DNA from 4 places in the Vibrio cortegadensis genome. Region 1 is predicted to be linked to each of the others. Evidence: predicted binding sites of a transcription regulator. Region 1 holds the regulator's gene; each other region holds the start of a gene.
What was found. Region 1 encodes MetJ, which represses methionine synthesis genes. Its sites were predicted from a motif close to TTAGACNTNTANANGTCTAA; they were not measured.

Region 1 (3,595 bases):
CAGCAAGGTTTCAATCAATTCAGTCTGAAATTGACGCAATGACTGTAAAGCCTCATGCGCCAAACGCCCATCTTTATCCAGCGCTTCTAAAAACTCGATAAGACGGTTGGTGGTTTTCCCTGCCGCTGACACCACCACTAAATCATCCGCTCCCGAATACTCTTTAAGAATATTCACCACGCGCTGATAACACTCAGGATCAGCTAAGCTACTGCCACCAAATTTATGCAGTTGACGAATAACACTCATTTAAACGGCCTCTCCATCGTCCGTAAATCGCTCCGCTTTCGCAAAAGCTTGTGATAAATCGTTAATCAAATCGTCAGCATCTTCTAGCCCAACCGATAAACGTAATAAATGCTGTGAAATGCCAGCTTCCGCCAAGGCTTCCTCCCCCATCGCACGGTGAGTCATCGAAGCTGGGTGGCAAATCAAACTCTCAACGCCACCTAAGGATTCCGCTAAAGAGAATAATTCGAGTTGATCGACAAAATATTTCAGTTGTTCAAAACTGCCTGCAAACTCAAAGCTCAGCATAGACCCAAAACCAGACTGCTGCTTCTTCGCGATATCATGTCCGGGATGATCAGGCAGGCTTGGGTGATAGATAACATCGACTAAAGATTGCTTCTGAAGTTCGCTAAGGATGGCTATCGAACTCTCTTCATGCACACGCATTCTTGCGCCCAGAGTGCGTATGCCACGTAACGTCATGTAACTATCAAATGGTGTTCCTGTTGCGCCAATGCAGTTTCCCCACCACGCCAACTCTTCTGCATGTTCTTCTGTTTTCGTCACCACAACACCACCAATCACATCCGAGTGGCCGTTAATAAACTTAGTGGTCGAGTGAATAACGAAATCTGCACCGAGTTCTAATGGCTTTTGGTACACAGGTGTCAAAAAGGTATTATCGACAGCCACTAGCGTCTCGACTTGCTTAGCTTTAATGCATGTCTCTTCGATATCGATAACACGAACGAGCGGATTTGACGGCGTTTCAAGCAGTAATAATTTCGGCTTCAGAGCAATCGCAGCATCCAACGCAGCACAATCTGATTGATCAACAAAAAGAACCTTAAAGTCCCCTTTTTGAGCTCGTGTATTAAATAGGCGATAAGTACCACCATAGCAATCGTGCGGTGCGACAATCAGATCATCAGAGCCTAAAAAAGCAGAAACCCAAAGGTTGAGCGCCGATGTACCGCAATTTGTGACCACTGCCCCTTTTCCCGATTCCAACTCAAACAGTGCCGTTTCTAATAATCCTCGGTTTGGATTACCAGAACGGGTATAGTCATATTTAGGCACTTCACCGAAGGCTGGGAAGCTATAATTGGTCGAAAGATAAATCGGTGGGACAACGGCATTATGCTGAGAATCTGACTCAATCCCTGTTCGTACGGCGATAGTCGCGGGCTTCCGGCTGCTCATATGTGTTTCCTTTCCAAGTCGAATTCGATGCTCACAACACCTTGATTGATATCAAGGCACTGTGTTAGAGAGTTGTTATTCTCGTTACTTTATGTCACTTTACGTTTATAAGCGTAAGCCGTCAACACATCTAGACGTCTATATGTCTTTGCTTATGGCGGTAAATCCCGCTAAAATCCCCTCCTATTATTTTTAAACAACTAACAATAACAATGAAGGTGCGCAATGGCAGACTGGAATGGTGAATACATTAGTCCATACGCAGAGCATGGAAAAAAGAGCGAACAGGTTAAAAAAATTACCGTTTCGATCCCATTAAAAGTATTAAAGGTACTCACTGATGAGCGTACTCGCCGTCAGATTAACAACCTACGCCACGCAACAAACAGTGAACTTCTTTGTGAAGCCTTCTTGCATGCTTATACTGGGCAACCTCTTCCTACTGATGAAGATCTACGTAAAGATCGTCCGGATGAGATCCCAACCGAAGCAAAAGAATTAATGACTGCAATGGGCATCGAATTCGAAACATTCGACGAAGAGTAACCGCTTACTGCTGATGTCATTGGTTCGTTTGGGCGTTGTCTCAACTTAACCTCATTAAAAAAGCCGCTAAACATAATGTTTGGCGGCTTTTTAGTGTCTCGCTAGCGTGCAGATTTATTACGTCGTGTATTTACAGATTTACTGCATTGCGTTCTTACTGCACTCTACGTATTTACTGCATATTACGTTCTTACTGCATATAGTTTTCTGGCATCTCAATACGAGCTACACCAGATTCAACCGCCGCCACAGCCACGGCTTTTGCTACGCGTGGTAACAAACGTGGGTCCATCGGTTTAGGAATAATGTAATCGACGCCAAACTCAAGTGCATCCACACCCGCCGCTTTCAATACTTCAGCAGGAACAGGCTCTTTAGCAAGTTGACGAATCGCTTCTACCGCCGCCAGTTTCATCTCATCATTAATCACGCTTGCACGTACATCTAGCGCACCACGGAAAATGAATGGGAAACATAGAACATTGTTCACTTGGTTTGGATAGTCAGAACGGCCAGTACCCATAATCAGGTCATTACGCACTTCATGAGCTAATGCAGGTTTGATCTCTGGATCTGGATTCGAACATGCAAACACAACAGGCTTGTCGGCCATTAATTTCAGCGCTTCAGCCGGAAGAAGGTTTGGACCTGATACGCCTAAGAATAGGTCAGCACCATCAATCACATCTTCCAACGTGCGTTTGTCAGTATTGTTCGCAAAACGCTGTTTGTACTCGTTGATGTCATCACGGCGAGTGTGGATCACGCCTTTACGGTCAAGCATGTAGATTTTTTCACGCATCGCGCCACACTTAATCAGTAGCTCCATACAAGCGACAGCTGCTGCACCCGCACCAAGACAAACGATCGTACACTCTTCTAATTTCTTACCTTGAAGTTCGATCGCATTCAGCATGCCCGCTGCCGTTACAATCGCGGTACCGTGTTGGTCATCATGGAATACAGGCACATCACAACGTTCAATCAAGCGACGCTCAATTTCAAAACAGTCTGGTGCTTTGATATCTTCTAAGTTAATACCACCGAATGTGTCTGCAATGTTCGCAACTGTGTCGACAAATTCGTCGATAGTGCGGTGTTTTACTTCGATATCGATAGAATCAAGGCCAGCAAAACGTTTAAACAGTAACGCTTTACCTTCCATCACAGGTTTTGATGCGATTGGACCAAGGTTACCTAAACCAAGGATCGCGGTGCCGTTTGAGATCACCGCAACCATGTTACCTTTCGCTGTGTACTTATAAACGTTCTCTACGTTTTGGGCGATTTCACGTACAGGTTCTGCAACACCTGGGCTGTAGGCCAGTGCCAGATCTTCAGCTGAGTCTGCTGGCGTGGTTAGCTCTAAAGCAATTTTCCCCGGTTTTGGGAAGGCATGGTAATCAAGTGCTTGTTGGCGAAATAGTTCTTCTGAAGAGAGCTCTTGGTGATTGTCGTCTGACATAGGTGCAGTATCCCCGAAAAGGTAATGTGATGATGGAGTCGAATGCTAATATTAATTGATGTAAGTCAATCTTCATAGATAGGATTGCGATCTGATTCATTAAAAAACCAGATTCATCTACTCATTCGACCAGTCATTAGAAGATGTCAC
Region 2 (3,595 bases), 1.0 Mb from region 1:
CAAATGGGATAGCGCCAATCGTTAAAGGAACAATGGCAGCAGTCGTGCCGATGAAGGTGCCAATTAACAATTTAGTTAAAGGAATAATCGCGACCATCAAAACTAAGAAAGGGACTGAACGTCCGATATTGACGACTGCACCTAAAATACTATTGAGTTTGGTATTTTCTAACAGCCCACCTTTTTTACTGGTATGCAGAATTACACCTAGTGGGATCCCCACAGCAAAACCTACAATGCCAGCGACTGCGACCATGTAAAGGGTTTCAAGAGTTGCGCCTAGTAGTAGGTCACCATTTAAACTTAGCCAATCGATGATTGAATTAAAGGACATAACCTAATACCTCTACTTTTACTTTGTGTGCGCGTAAAAATTCAATCGCGCCGTTATCATCTTGTTCTGTTCCGAATAATTCAGCGACCATCATGCCGAATTTAACGCCGCCAGCGTAATCTAAGTCTGAGCTTAAAATACTGACATCGATATTGAATTTACGTGCGATTTGCGTCATTAACGGCGCATCAACGGTTTCCCCAGTAAACTCCAAACGCAATAGAGGGTAACTGCCATGCACTCGTGTTTCTTGTAGTCGAGCTTGGTAATCTTCAGGAATCGAAAGATCTAAGGTCGAGCGGATAAATTGATGGGCTAACTCTGTTTTTGGATGAGCAAAAATATCGCCAACACTGCCTTTTTCTACTAGTTTTCCGCCACCAATAATAGCCACTTCATGACAGATGCTTTTAACCACATCCATTTCGTGAGTGATTAATAACATGGTGATATTGAGTTTACGGTTAATCTCGCGCAGTAACTCTAGAATTGATTGAGTAGTTGCGGGATCTAGCGCGCTGGTGGCTTCATCACAAAGCAGTACTTTTGGATCAGACGCTAGCGCACGAGCAATGGCGACACGCTGTTTTTGTCCGCCACTTAAATTTGATGGGTAGGTCTCTTTCTTATCCGCCAAGCCAACTAAATTGAGCAGTTCAGTGACTTTTTTGTTGATGTCACCTTTGTCTACTCCTGCAAGCTCTAACGGTAGGGCGATGTTACCAAAAACAGTTCGAGAAGAGAGCAGGTTAAAGTGTTGAAAGATCATACCGATGTTACGTCTTGCAGCACTTAGCTCAGATTTAGAGAGTTGTGTTAAGTCAACACCATCAACAATGACAGAGCCACTGGTTGGAGCTTCTAGCATGTTGACACAGCGTATAAGAGTACTTTTCCCTGCCCCTGAAGAACCAATAACCCCAAAAATACCACCTTGAGGGACTTGGAGGTTTATATCTATTAAGGCATTGATTTCTTTAGTACCTTGATAGAAAGTTTTGTTAACTTGATTAATTTTAATCATCTAAAAACCTATGCAGGAGTAACAGTGGAAAATGTTGTTCAAAGTTTGAATCTATAGAAGATGCTATGGGCTAACTTGATTTAAGTCAATAGATATTTTGACGTCTAGACGTCTAAAGGGCAATTAGGTAGTGCCGTAAGAAATAAAGCGTGTAATAATTCTTTTCATATAGGGTAGATAGAGACATAAATTTTGGCGAAACCAGCAGTTTTTCTAGATCGCGATGGTGTGATTAATGTTGATCATGGCTATGTGCATGATGAGCATGATTTTGAATACATCGATGGTGTCTTTGAGGCGACAAAGAAGCTTCAAGATATGGGGTACATGTTAGTTCTCGTGACGAACCAATCGGGCATCGCTCGTGGCATGTTCAGTGAAGACCGCTTTTTGTCTTTGACGCAATGGATGGACTGGAATTTTGTCGATCATGGCGTTGAGCTTGATGGGATTTATTACTGCCCGCATCACGCAGAACATGGCGTGGGTAAATACAAAGAAGATTGTGATTGTCGTAAGCCTAAACCCGGTATGTTTATCTCTGCTCGTGATTTTTTAAAAATCGATATGGAAAAATCCATTATGATTGGCGATAAAGCAGAAGATATGATGGCAGCCGAAGCGGCAGGGGTTGGAACGAAAATTTTAGTGAGAACAGGTAAACCAATCACTGAAAAAGGTGAAGCCATTGCCACCGTTGTACTTGATAGTATTAAAAATGTTCCAGATTACGTGCTAGGTGCTTAATGAACAAAAAACTCACTATTCTTGATATTGCCAAACTTTCTGGTGTAGGGAAATCAACCGTTTCACGAGTTATAACCAATGATCCGAAAGTGAAACCTGCAACACGAGCAAAAGTTGAACAAGTAATACAAGAGTCTGGCTATGTTCCATCAAAGTCAGCGCAATTGATGCGAGGTGGGAGTCAAAAAGTGATCGGGGTTATTATCTCTCGCCTCGATTCTCCCTCTGAAAATCGAGCGGTGAGTACGATGCTCGCTGAGCTTTATCGTGCGGGCTATGATGTCGTTATTATGGAGAGCCAGTTCAGTCGGAGTAAAACCAATGAACATTTAGCAGTATTACAAAAGCGTAATGTTGATGGTGTGATTGTATTTGGCTTTACTGATTGTGATGTTGAAACTCTGAATTTATGGCAAGAAAAAGCCGTCGTTATTGCATTGGATACTCAAGATGTATCTTCGGTCAATTATGACAACATAGCCGTGATCCAACTGGCCATCTCTCATTTAGAGCTGATGGGTATTAACGATATCGCCTTTATAGGGGTAGATCCTAGTGATCGTTCCACTGGTGAACTACGTTTAAGTGCCTATCTTAATTGGTGCAAGAGAACGAGCGTCGAGCCTAATTATAAGACAGGCCAACTGCACCATGAAAGTGCTTATGGGTTAGTCGATGACGTGATTACTGAAACAACACAAGCGATTGTCTGTGCGAGTGATACTCTTGCCCTAGGCGTAATCAAACGTCTACAAGAGCTGAAACGTACGGATATTGCGGTGACAGGTGTCGGCGGAAATGATCTGCTTTCTTTTCTTTTTCCGAACATCTATAGCATTGACCCTGGCTACTCTCAAGCTGGAGAAAAGGCAGCTAAGTTGTTGATTGCTCAGCTTTCTGGTGAGGGTAATATCACACATGTAACCCAAAAGCCTGTTGTTTAAAACAGGCTTGTAACCTATTTAAATAATGACCATTCATCCATGATTTTAAAGGAAGTCACCCTAAATCGTGCCGTGAAACTCACCATTGATTCCTATCTATTTAAGCTATTGTTTATTCATTTAAAATAAAATATTGTGTGATCTCTTTCAATTAATGGGAATGTTCCCATTTAAAGATTCTATTGATCTGTGCAATATACTCATATTGACGTTTGGGAATGTTCCCATTGCGGTAGGTATGAAAGTAGAGCTTGTTTGCGGGCACAGCCTTACTAACGTGCAGAATTCAGGAATAGAAATAGGGTGGATAGTTATGAGTAAAATAGCGAGACAAGACGTTGAGCGTCTTATACAGCTTGTCGGAGGGAATGATAACATTGCTAGTGTTAGTCATTGTCTCACTCGGTTGCGCTTTGTATTAAATGATACGGATCTTGCAAATAAGCAGGAACTAGAATCAATGCGCTTGGTGAAAGGCTGTTTTACTAATGCAGGACAATTTCAGGTTGTTATCGGCACTGAAGTTGATGAGGTTTACGCTATTCT
Region 3 (3,595 bases), 1.4 Mb from region 1:
GCCCATAAGCGTTCTGCTGGGATTTTATCCGCCGCTTTACGAAGCAGATCTTCAATCCACTCTTGCGTTGGAATGTTTGGCGAATGAATGTCATAGACGCCAGGGCCAATTTCATTCGGATAGTTAAATTCCTCAAACGCTTTGAGCAACTCCATATTCGATCGTGATGTTTCAATGGTGATCACATCGGCATCTAAATCGGCCACTGACTGAATGATCTCATTAAATTCGCTGTAACACATATGAGTATGTATTTGCGTTTCTGGTTTTGCACTTGCCGCCGAAATCTTAAACGCATCCACAGCCCACTCAAGGTATTCTGCGTGATCACTCTGCTTCAACGGTAAGCCTTCACGGATTGCAGGTTCATCAATTTGAATAATGTTAATACCTGCATCTTGAAGATCTGAAACCTCATCACGAAGCGCAAATGCCAATTGTTGGGCTATCTCTTTGCGGCTAATATCTTCACGAGGGAAAGTCCAACACAAAATAGTCACAGGGCCGGTTAGCATTCCTTTCATCTGTTTTGATGTTAAGGATTGCGCATAGGTAGACCACTCGACAGTCATTGGTTTTTCTCGTTCGATGTCTGCTACGACAATCGCCGGTTTAACGCAACGTGAACCATAACTTTGCACCCAGCCAAACTGAGTCGTTTGAAAGCCTTCAAGGTTCTCAGCAAAGTACTCAACCATATCGTTACGTTCCGCTTCACCATGGACAAGAACATCCAGATCCAAAGCTTCTTGGCGCTTAACCGCATCAGCAATATGACCTTTTAACGCACTGTTGTACTCCGCTTCTGTCAATTTCCCTGTGCGATACGCATTGCGCTGAATTCGAATTTCTCCGGTTTGAGGAAATGACCCTATGGTTGTGGTCGGCAATAATGGAAGGCCAAGAACCTCTGCTTGATGCGCTGCACGTTCAGGGTATGCTGCGCTTCGTTCAGCCAAAGTCTTAGTAATTGAATTCAACCGAGCTTGCACCTTGGGCTTATTAACATGCTCAGCAGTACGACGAGCAACAATGGGTTGGCTGTAAGTTTCACAAGCTAGAATTGCGTTTTGGTCGCCATCAAGCGCCGCCCCTAACAGGCTCACTTCGGTCACTTTTTGCTTCGCAAATGCAAACCAACTCTTCACTTCATCTGACAGTTTCTGTTCTAACTCAAGATCTACCGGGCTATGAAGTAATGAACAAGAACTCGCAACCCACAACTTATCACCCAGCTTATCTTTCACTGGCTGTAGACGAGCTAATTCAGCACCTAAATCTGCTCGCCACACATTCCGCCCATTAATCACACCCGCAGAAAGTACCCACTCTTGCGGTAATTTTTCAACCACATAATCAAGTTGCTCTGGTGCGGCAGACAAATCAATATGCAGGCCATTGACAGGCAGTTCAACGATTTTATCGAGGGTATCTGACACCGAATCAAAGTAGGTGGTTAAGAGTAGTTTCACATCACTTTGTAGGACTTGATAAGCAAGTTTGAATGAGTTCAGCCACTCTTTTTCTAGCTCTAGCGACAAAATTGGTTCATCAATTTGTACCCACTCCACCCCTAGTTTTGCGAGTTTTGCTAAAATAGTTTGATAAGCCGTAAGCAATCTCGGCAATAAGGTAAGTCGATCAAATCCCTCTTCAACCTCTTTACCAAGATACAAATAAGTCAGCGGACCTAACAGCACTGGCTTCACTTTGTGGCCAGCATTAATGGCTTGGCTTACCTCTTCAAATAACTGGGGCCAACTCACTTCAAAACTGTCATCTTTACTGAATTCTGGCACGATATAGTGGTAATTAGTATTAAACCACTTTGTCATATCCGATGCTGCATTGCCTTCACCAGAATGGTTAGAACAACCACACTCAACTTGAGACTGACCACGACCTACGCGGAAAAGAGTATCCAGATCTGGAAATGCCTTTTCGCCCTCTTCTCCACCAGCATGTCGTTTCGGTGCATGACCAAGCAGTAATGTGGTTGTGAGAACGTGATCGTACCATGCAAAATCACCTGCGGTGGCAAAAGAGAGTTTTGCCTCAGCCTGAGTATTCCAGTTACGAAGCCTAAGTTCGCTTCCTAGTTCTTTCAAACCGTTTTGATCAATTTCGCCACGCCAATATTTTTCTAAAGCAAACTTCAGTTCTCGCTTCTCGCCAATACGTGGGTAGCCAAGAATGTGAGTGGTTGTTTTATTTTCTACTGCTTCAAATCTAGCCATCTTAATATTCCTTATTATTCGCTTAAATAGGTCATTTCGCTCAGTTCACTTGATTACCCTAACGCACTCAAGATGTCTGGATGGCTAAACTATCGCGTCAAACGACTCATTGAACAACCTCCAAATATTCATTTTGTTTATGAATTAAATTCATGTTTCTCAGCTCCCCATTAGATTTAATTAATTCATTTAGCCATCTAGATGTTTACAACTCACAAAAAGAGTCGTAGTTTAAGTCTTATAAACAGCGAGAAAGAACTCTGATGTAAGTAATTCAATCACGTAAAAGTATTGATAACGTTCAGAAAGCTTAAGGAATATGAGGGACACTCATGATAGAGCTAAAACATTTACGGACATTAGTAACGCTAAGGGATACGGGCTCGTTAACGGCAACCGCGACGTCATTGCATCTGACACAGTCTGCGCTGTCTCATCAACTCAAAGATTTAGAAGCGAGGCTTGGTGGACAGCTTTTTTTACGCAAGACTCGTCCGGTAAAATTCACGTCTGAAGGTGATATTTTGCTTAAACTGGCTGACGACATAATGCCTAGGATGGCAAAAGCAGAAAATGAGCTAGCAAGCTTGAAAGAAGATGTAAATGGTAGATTGCACATGGCGATTGAGTGCCACTCTTGCTTCCAATGGCTCATGCCTGCACTTAAGGAGTATCAAGTTACGTGGCCAAGTGTCACGTTAGACTTCTCTTCTGGCTTTGGTTTTGAACCTTTACCAGCACTGCTCGCGGGAGAGCTTGATTTGGTGATCACATCAGATATCCAACCACGATCTGAAGTGCACTATGAGCCACTGTTTGATTTCGAAATGCGTTTGATTACTTCTACCCACTCCCCGCTCGCCCATAAAGAGATCATCGAGCCCAAAGATCTCATCAATGAAACGATGCTGTCTTATCCCGTTCAAAAACAGCGCTTAGATGTCGTTAAACATTTTCTGAGCCCCGCAGGTGTTGAGCCCGCAAAATGGAAGCAAGCAGATAATACGTTGATGCTAGTACAGATGGTATCCGCAGGGCTTGGCGTCGCAGCATTACCCAACTGGGCTATCAGTGAATTCTCTCGACAAGGTTTAATTACCAGCAAACCTTTAGGGGAAGGGTTATGGAGACGTTTATTCGCGGCAACAAGAAATGCAGAAAAAGATAAACATTACCTTCAAGCTTTTTTTAATACCGCTCGCCAGCAATGCAAAAGCCATCTTGATGGGATCAAGATGGCATAACACAAACCTAGTCAATAACAAGGCTACCTACATAACGTTTGCCATTAGAAAGTTTGCTAATAGAACGTTTACAAATAGATAGCTTGCCAATAAATAGTCTGCCAATAGAGAAAG
Region 4 (3,595 bases), 1.2 Mb from region 1:
TGCTCAAGGCTTTGGGATTTCAAAGCCCTTACCTCTTAAAACACATTTAGATCAAACTCAAACAGCCAATACACGTTGTGCGTAAAACCTTTTAAACCCTATAATTTATTAAACTCAATATTTTTTAAAACCTATAAGCCTTTTAAAAGCCTCTGCGCTTCCAAAATTGACCTTCATCTTTAGCGGTTAAATCGAACGTTTTATCCGCTACGACCTGACCTTTTAATTCAACGGTCATTCGCCACTTGCCAATTTTGTTTTCAATTGGGGCCCAGATAGTGTCGCCTAAGTAAAAATCCCAATCATTGTTACCAACATATTCCTCACCATCAAACGGTTCTAATACTTCACCTTTATCTGTCGTGATATCTGGATGATATATGCAGTAGCGAATCTTCTCACCCTTCGCTTTTTTAATGTTCAAGATGAAACCGAATTCGACATCAAGCTCAGCAGGTACTTGAGTCGTGAACTCTTGGATCTTCGGAAGATCTTTAGATTTTGAATCCCATGTTGAGTAGATCCCATAAGAGACCATATCGACGATTGAAGAACGTTTTGCCATGTTTATAATCACTATTTTAAAAGTTAAAGTCTTGGAATTCTGTACGTTTTACTCTTGCCACTGACGCTTCATTCTCGCAACCGTAGCGGCATCGACACCATGAATATTGTTATAGCTCTCTCTGCACACTATTATGCAAAGTTCTACTCGATGCTTCTTCGCAAGTCGCTGGTAAGCTTTCATTTCCCAGTGACAAACAAAAGTATTGGCGACAACCACACTCTCACCGGCTTTTAGCCATTCATCAGTCTGCTTTTGACACCATTCATGCGCTTGTTTCAGTTTTGATGCATTAAACTCATAGGTACCGGCATCATTAACGAAATACATATCGGCTTCGACATGTTTAGCTGGTAATGATTTTGCTAAAGTCGATTTACCTGAGCCCGGTAAGCCTCTAATCAAAGTTAAGGTTTGCACACATAATTCCCTATCAATTTCAGTATTATCAGCCGCGTTGTATTCTAATCGCATTATACCTTGGTACCACAGAATATAACCCTATTTTATAACACGTCATACACTGTTTGTTTTTGTGATCCCATCGACCGCTCTTCGAAAGTATTAAAATCAGATTAAGTTTGCATACGATGTCGACATCTCCCTCTAATTAAGTTAGGTTTAGATGTATAGACGTCCAAAAATAGCTTAGGGAGCAAGCTGTGCCAATACGAATCCCCGATCAATTACCCGCATCCGATGTGTTACGCCAAGAGAATATCTTCGTGATGCCTGAATCTCGAGCTTCTACTCAGGAAATTCGACCTCTGAAAGTGCTGATCCTTAATCTGATGCCTAAAAAGATTGAGACTGAAACCCAATTTCTTCGCTTACTTTCAAATAGTCCTTTGCAGGTTGATATTGAATTACTGCGCATCGATGATCGCCCAAGCAAAAACACACCAACAGAACATTTAGACAACTTCTACCGCCAATTTGAGATGGTTAAGAAGCGTAACTTTGATGGTTTGATCATTACAGGTGCGCCACTCGGGCTAGTCCAATTTGAAGATGTTATCTATTGGGAACACCTTGAAGATATTATGTCTTGGGCGAATAAACACGTCACTTCAACTCTGTTCGTCTGCTGGGCGGCTCAAGCGGGTCTCAAACTGCTCTATAACTTGCCAAAGCGAACACGCAAAGAGAAGTTATCTGGTGTTTATCACCATAAATTACACCAAGAGTTCCACCCAATTCTGCGCGGGTTTGATGATACTTTCCTTGCACCACACTCTCGTTATGCTGATTTTTCACCAGAATATTTAAGTGAGCATACCGATCTTGATATCCTCGCGAGTTCTGATGATGCTGGTGTCTATTTGGCAGCAACCAAAGATAAACGAAATGTGTTTGTTACCGGTCACCCTGAGTATGACGCTTTCACCTTGCATCATGAGTATGTCCGTGACTTAAGTGAAGGCATGGAGCCTGTGATTCCAATTAATTACTACCCTAACGACAATCCGGACAATAAGCCGAACGCAAGTTGGCGAAGTCACGGGCATTTACTGTTCTCAAATTGGCTAAATTACTGTGTTTACCAACAGACGCCATATGATCTTGATGCGTTTAGCGAAGCAAATTTCACTCATGATGAGTAATCATTAAGGACGAATTCCAATAAAAGAAAGCCGCGTTGTTCGCGGCTTTCTTTTATCTTATCCGGTTTACAGCCTTTTTATCTAGCTTCCAACCAATTTGACCTTTTCCATCTAACTTAAGATTGCTTACTGTCTCGCAATATCTTCACTCCTACCACTTAATAGGGACCAATTTGCATACTATATCTGCATAATTGTTTGGAGAGTGACTATTGATGAAAACCGTATCGTATAAAGTGAGCCTTTTAGCCACCACGGCTTTGCTTCTATCTGGCTGCGTGACTGTAACCGATGGAGAACCACAAACTACCTCAGATCCAATCGCAATGGCTGAGTCACGGATCTCGCTAGGTCTGGGATACTTAGAAAACAGAAACATGGTTAAAGCACGAGAGAATTTAGAGCTCGCCGTCAGACACTCACCAAATTATTATCGCTCCCACCTTTCAATGGCACATTACTATGAGGTGGTATCAGAATATGACAAAGCGCGTGCATCTTATGAAGTCGCACTTAGGCATGATTCACGAAATGGGAATGTCTTAAACAACTACGGAACTTTCTTATGCAAGCAGGGAGAGTTTGAACAAGCAGATCGCTACTTCAACAAAGCCATTCAACAGCCTTATTATTATCTCGTTTCAGCCAGTTACGAAAATGCGGGGTTCTGTGCTCTAAAAGCACAACACATTGAAAAGGCAACGGCGTATTTCCAACGCGCATTAGATCATGACCCCAACCGAGTAAGATCAACATTACAGCTCGCCAATTTAGAGGTAACCAATGATCAATATAATGACGCTCGCTTACGCCTGTTACGTTTCCACAAACGATATGGCTATCAAATAACCTCATTACAAATTCTGATTAGATTAGAGTCGCTAGCAGGAAACACAGTATTGGAGAATAAATACCGTGAGCAACTTACGAAAATGCAAGGATAAGCACATCGTCATAGGCTCATGTTGCGGAAAGGTATTGTTATGGAAGCTGTTATGGAAAACATAGTTATAGAAGCTATTGTTAAGAAAGACGTGCGATGGAAAGAACTACTTTCTGTCGCGTGTCCGTCTTCTCTCTCTACCCATACCACGTAAACGACGCACTTTTGTACGTCGTTTTATCTTCTGAGATTCACGGTAGATAATGCGAATAAATAGAATAAGCCCAATCAGCAACAAGACTGAAAATACGCTCATAAAACTTTCGCATAACCAGTCTGGTTTACAAGGAAGGTAAATTTCAAATTCCATGAATCCTCCTAACCTATTTAGTGGCTAATTAATGGAATTATTCATTAATTAACTCACCTCTTAACCTGTTGACTCTCAGTGATGTCTTTGTGGTATTGATTTACTCTTGTTCTTCACCTAGCAACCAATCTTGTCGCTGCTGTTTGTCTAAAAATGTCCAAGCCACAAAACGG

Region 2: a site for MetJ is predicted at 1,455-1,474, ahead of metN (methionine ABC transporter ATP-binding protein MetN). Genes of this name have one in related genera too.
Region 3: a site for MetJ is predicted at 2,427-2,446, ahead of metE (5-methyltetrahydropteroyltriglutamate--homocysteine S-methyltransferase). Genes of this name have one in related genera too.
Region 4: a site for MetJ is predicted at 1,187-1,206, ahead of metA (homoserine O-acetyltransferase MetA). Genes of this name have one in related genera too.

What each region holds. Positions count from the first base shown of each region.
Region 1 is NZ_AP025472.1:238,826-242,420, reverse strand. It holds gene OCV39_RS01100 (bifunctional aspartate kinase/homoserine dehydrogenase II) at 1-249, opposite strand, end outside; gene OCV39_RS01095 (O-succinylhomoserine (thiol)-lyase) at 250-1,434, opposite strand; gene metJ (met regulon transcriptional regulator MetJ) at 1,660-1,980, shown strand; gene OCV39_RS01085 (malic enzyme-like NAD(P)-binding protein) at 2,171-3,445, opposite strand.
Region 2 is NZ_AP025472.1:2,340,045-2,343,639, reverse strand. It holds gene OCV39_RS11060 (methionine ABC transporter permease) at 1-334, opposite strand, end outside; gene metN (methionine ABC transporter ATP-binding protein MetN) at 324-1,358, opposite strand; gene gmhB (D-glycero-beta-D-manno-heptose 1,7-bisphosphate 7-phosphatase) at 1,551-2,105, shown strand; gene treR (trehalose operon repressor TreR) at 2,105-3,049, shown strand; gene treB (PTS trehalose transporter subunit IIBC) at 3,363-3,595, shown strand, end outside.
Region 3 is NZ_AP025472.1:1,909,827-1,913,421, forward strand. It holds gene metE (5-methyltetrahydropteroyltriglutamate--homocysteine S-methyltransferase) at 1-2,237, opposite strand, end outside; gene OCV39_RS09035 (LysR substrate-binding domain-containing protein) at 2,570-3,481, shown strand.
Region 4 is NZ_AP025472.1:1,436,677-1,440,271, reverse strand. It holds gene OCV39_RS06945 (EAL domain-containing protein) at 1-85, shown strand, start outside; gene OCV39_RS06940 (DUF3859 domain-containing protein) at 143-565, opposite strand; gene OCV39_RS06935 (AAA family ATPase) at 614-1,039, opposite strand; gene metA (homoserine O-acetyltransferase MetA) at 1,228-2,169, shown strand; gene pilW (type IV pilus biogenesis/stability protein PilW) at 2,385-3,113, shown strand; gene OCV39_RS06920 (hypothetical protein) at 3,219-3,422, opposite strand; gene rlmF (23S rRNA (adenine(1618)-N(6))-methyltransferase RlmF) at 3,523-3,595, opposite strand, start outside.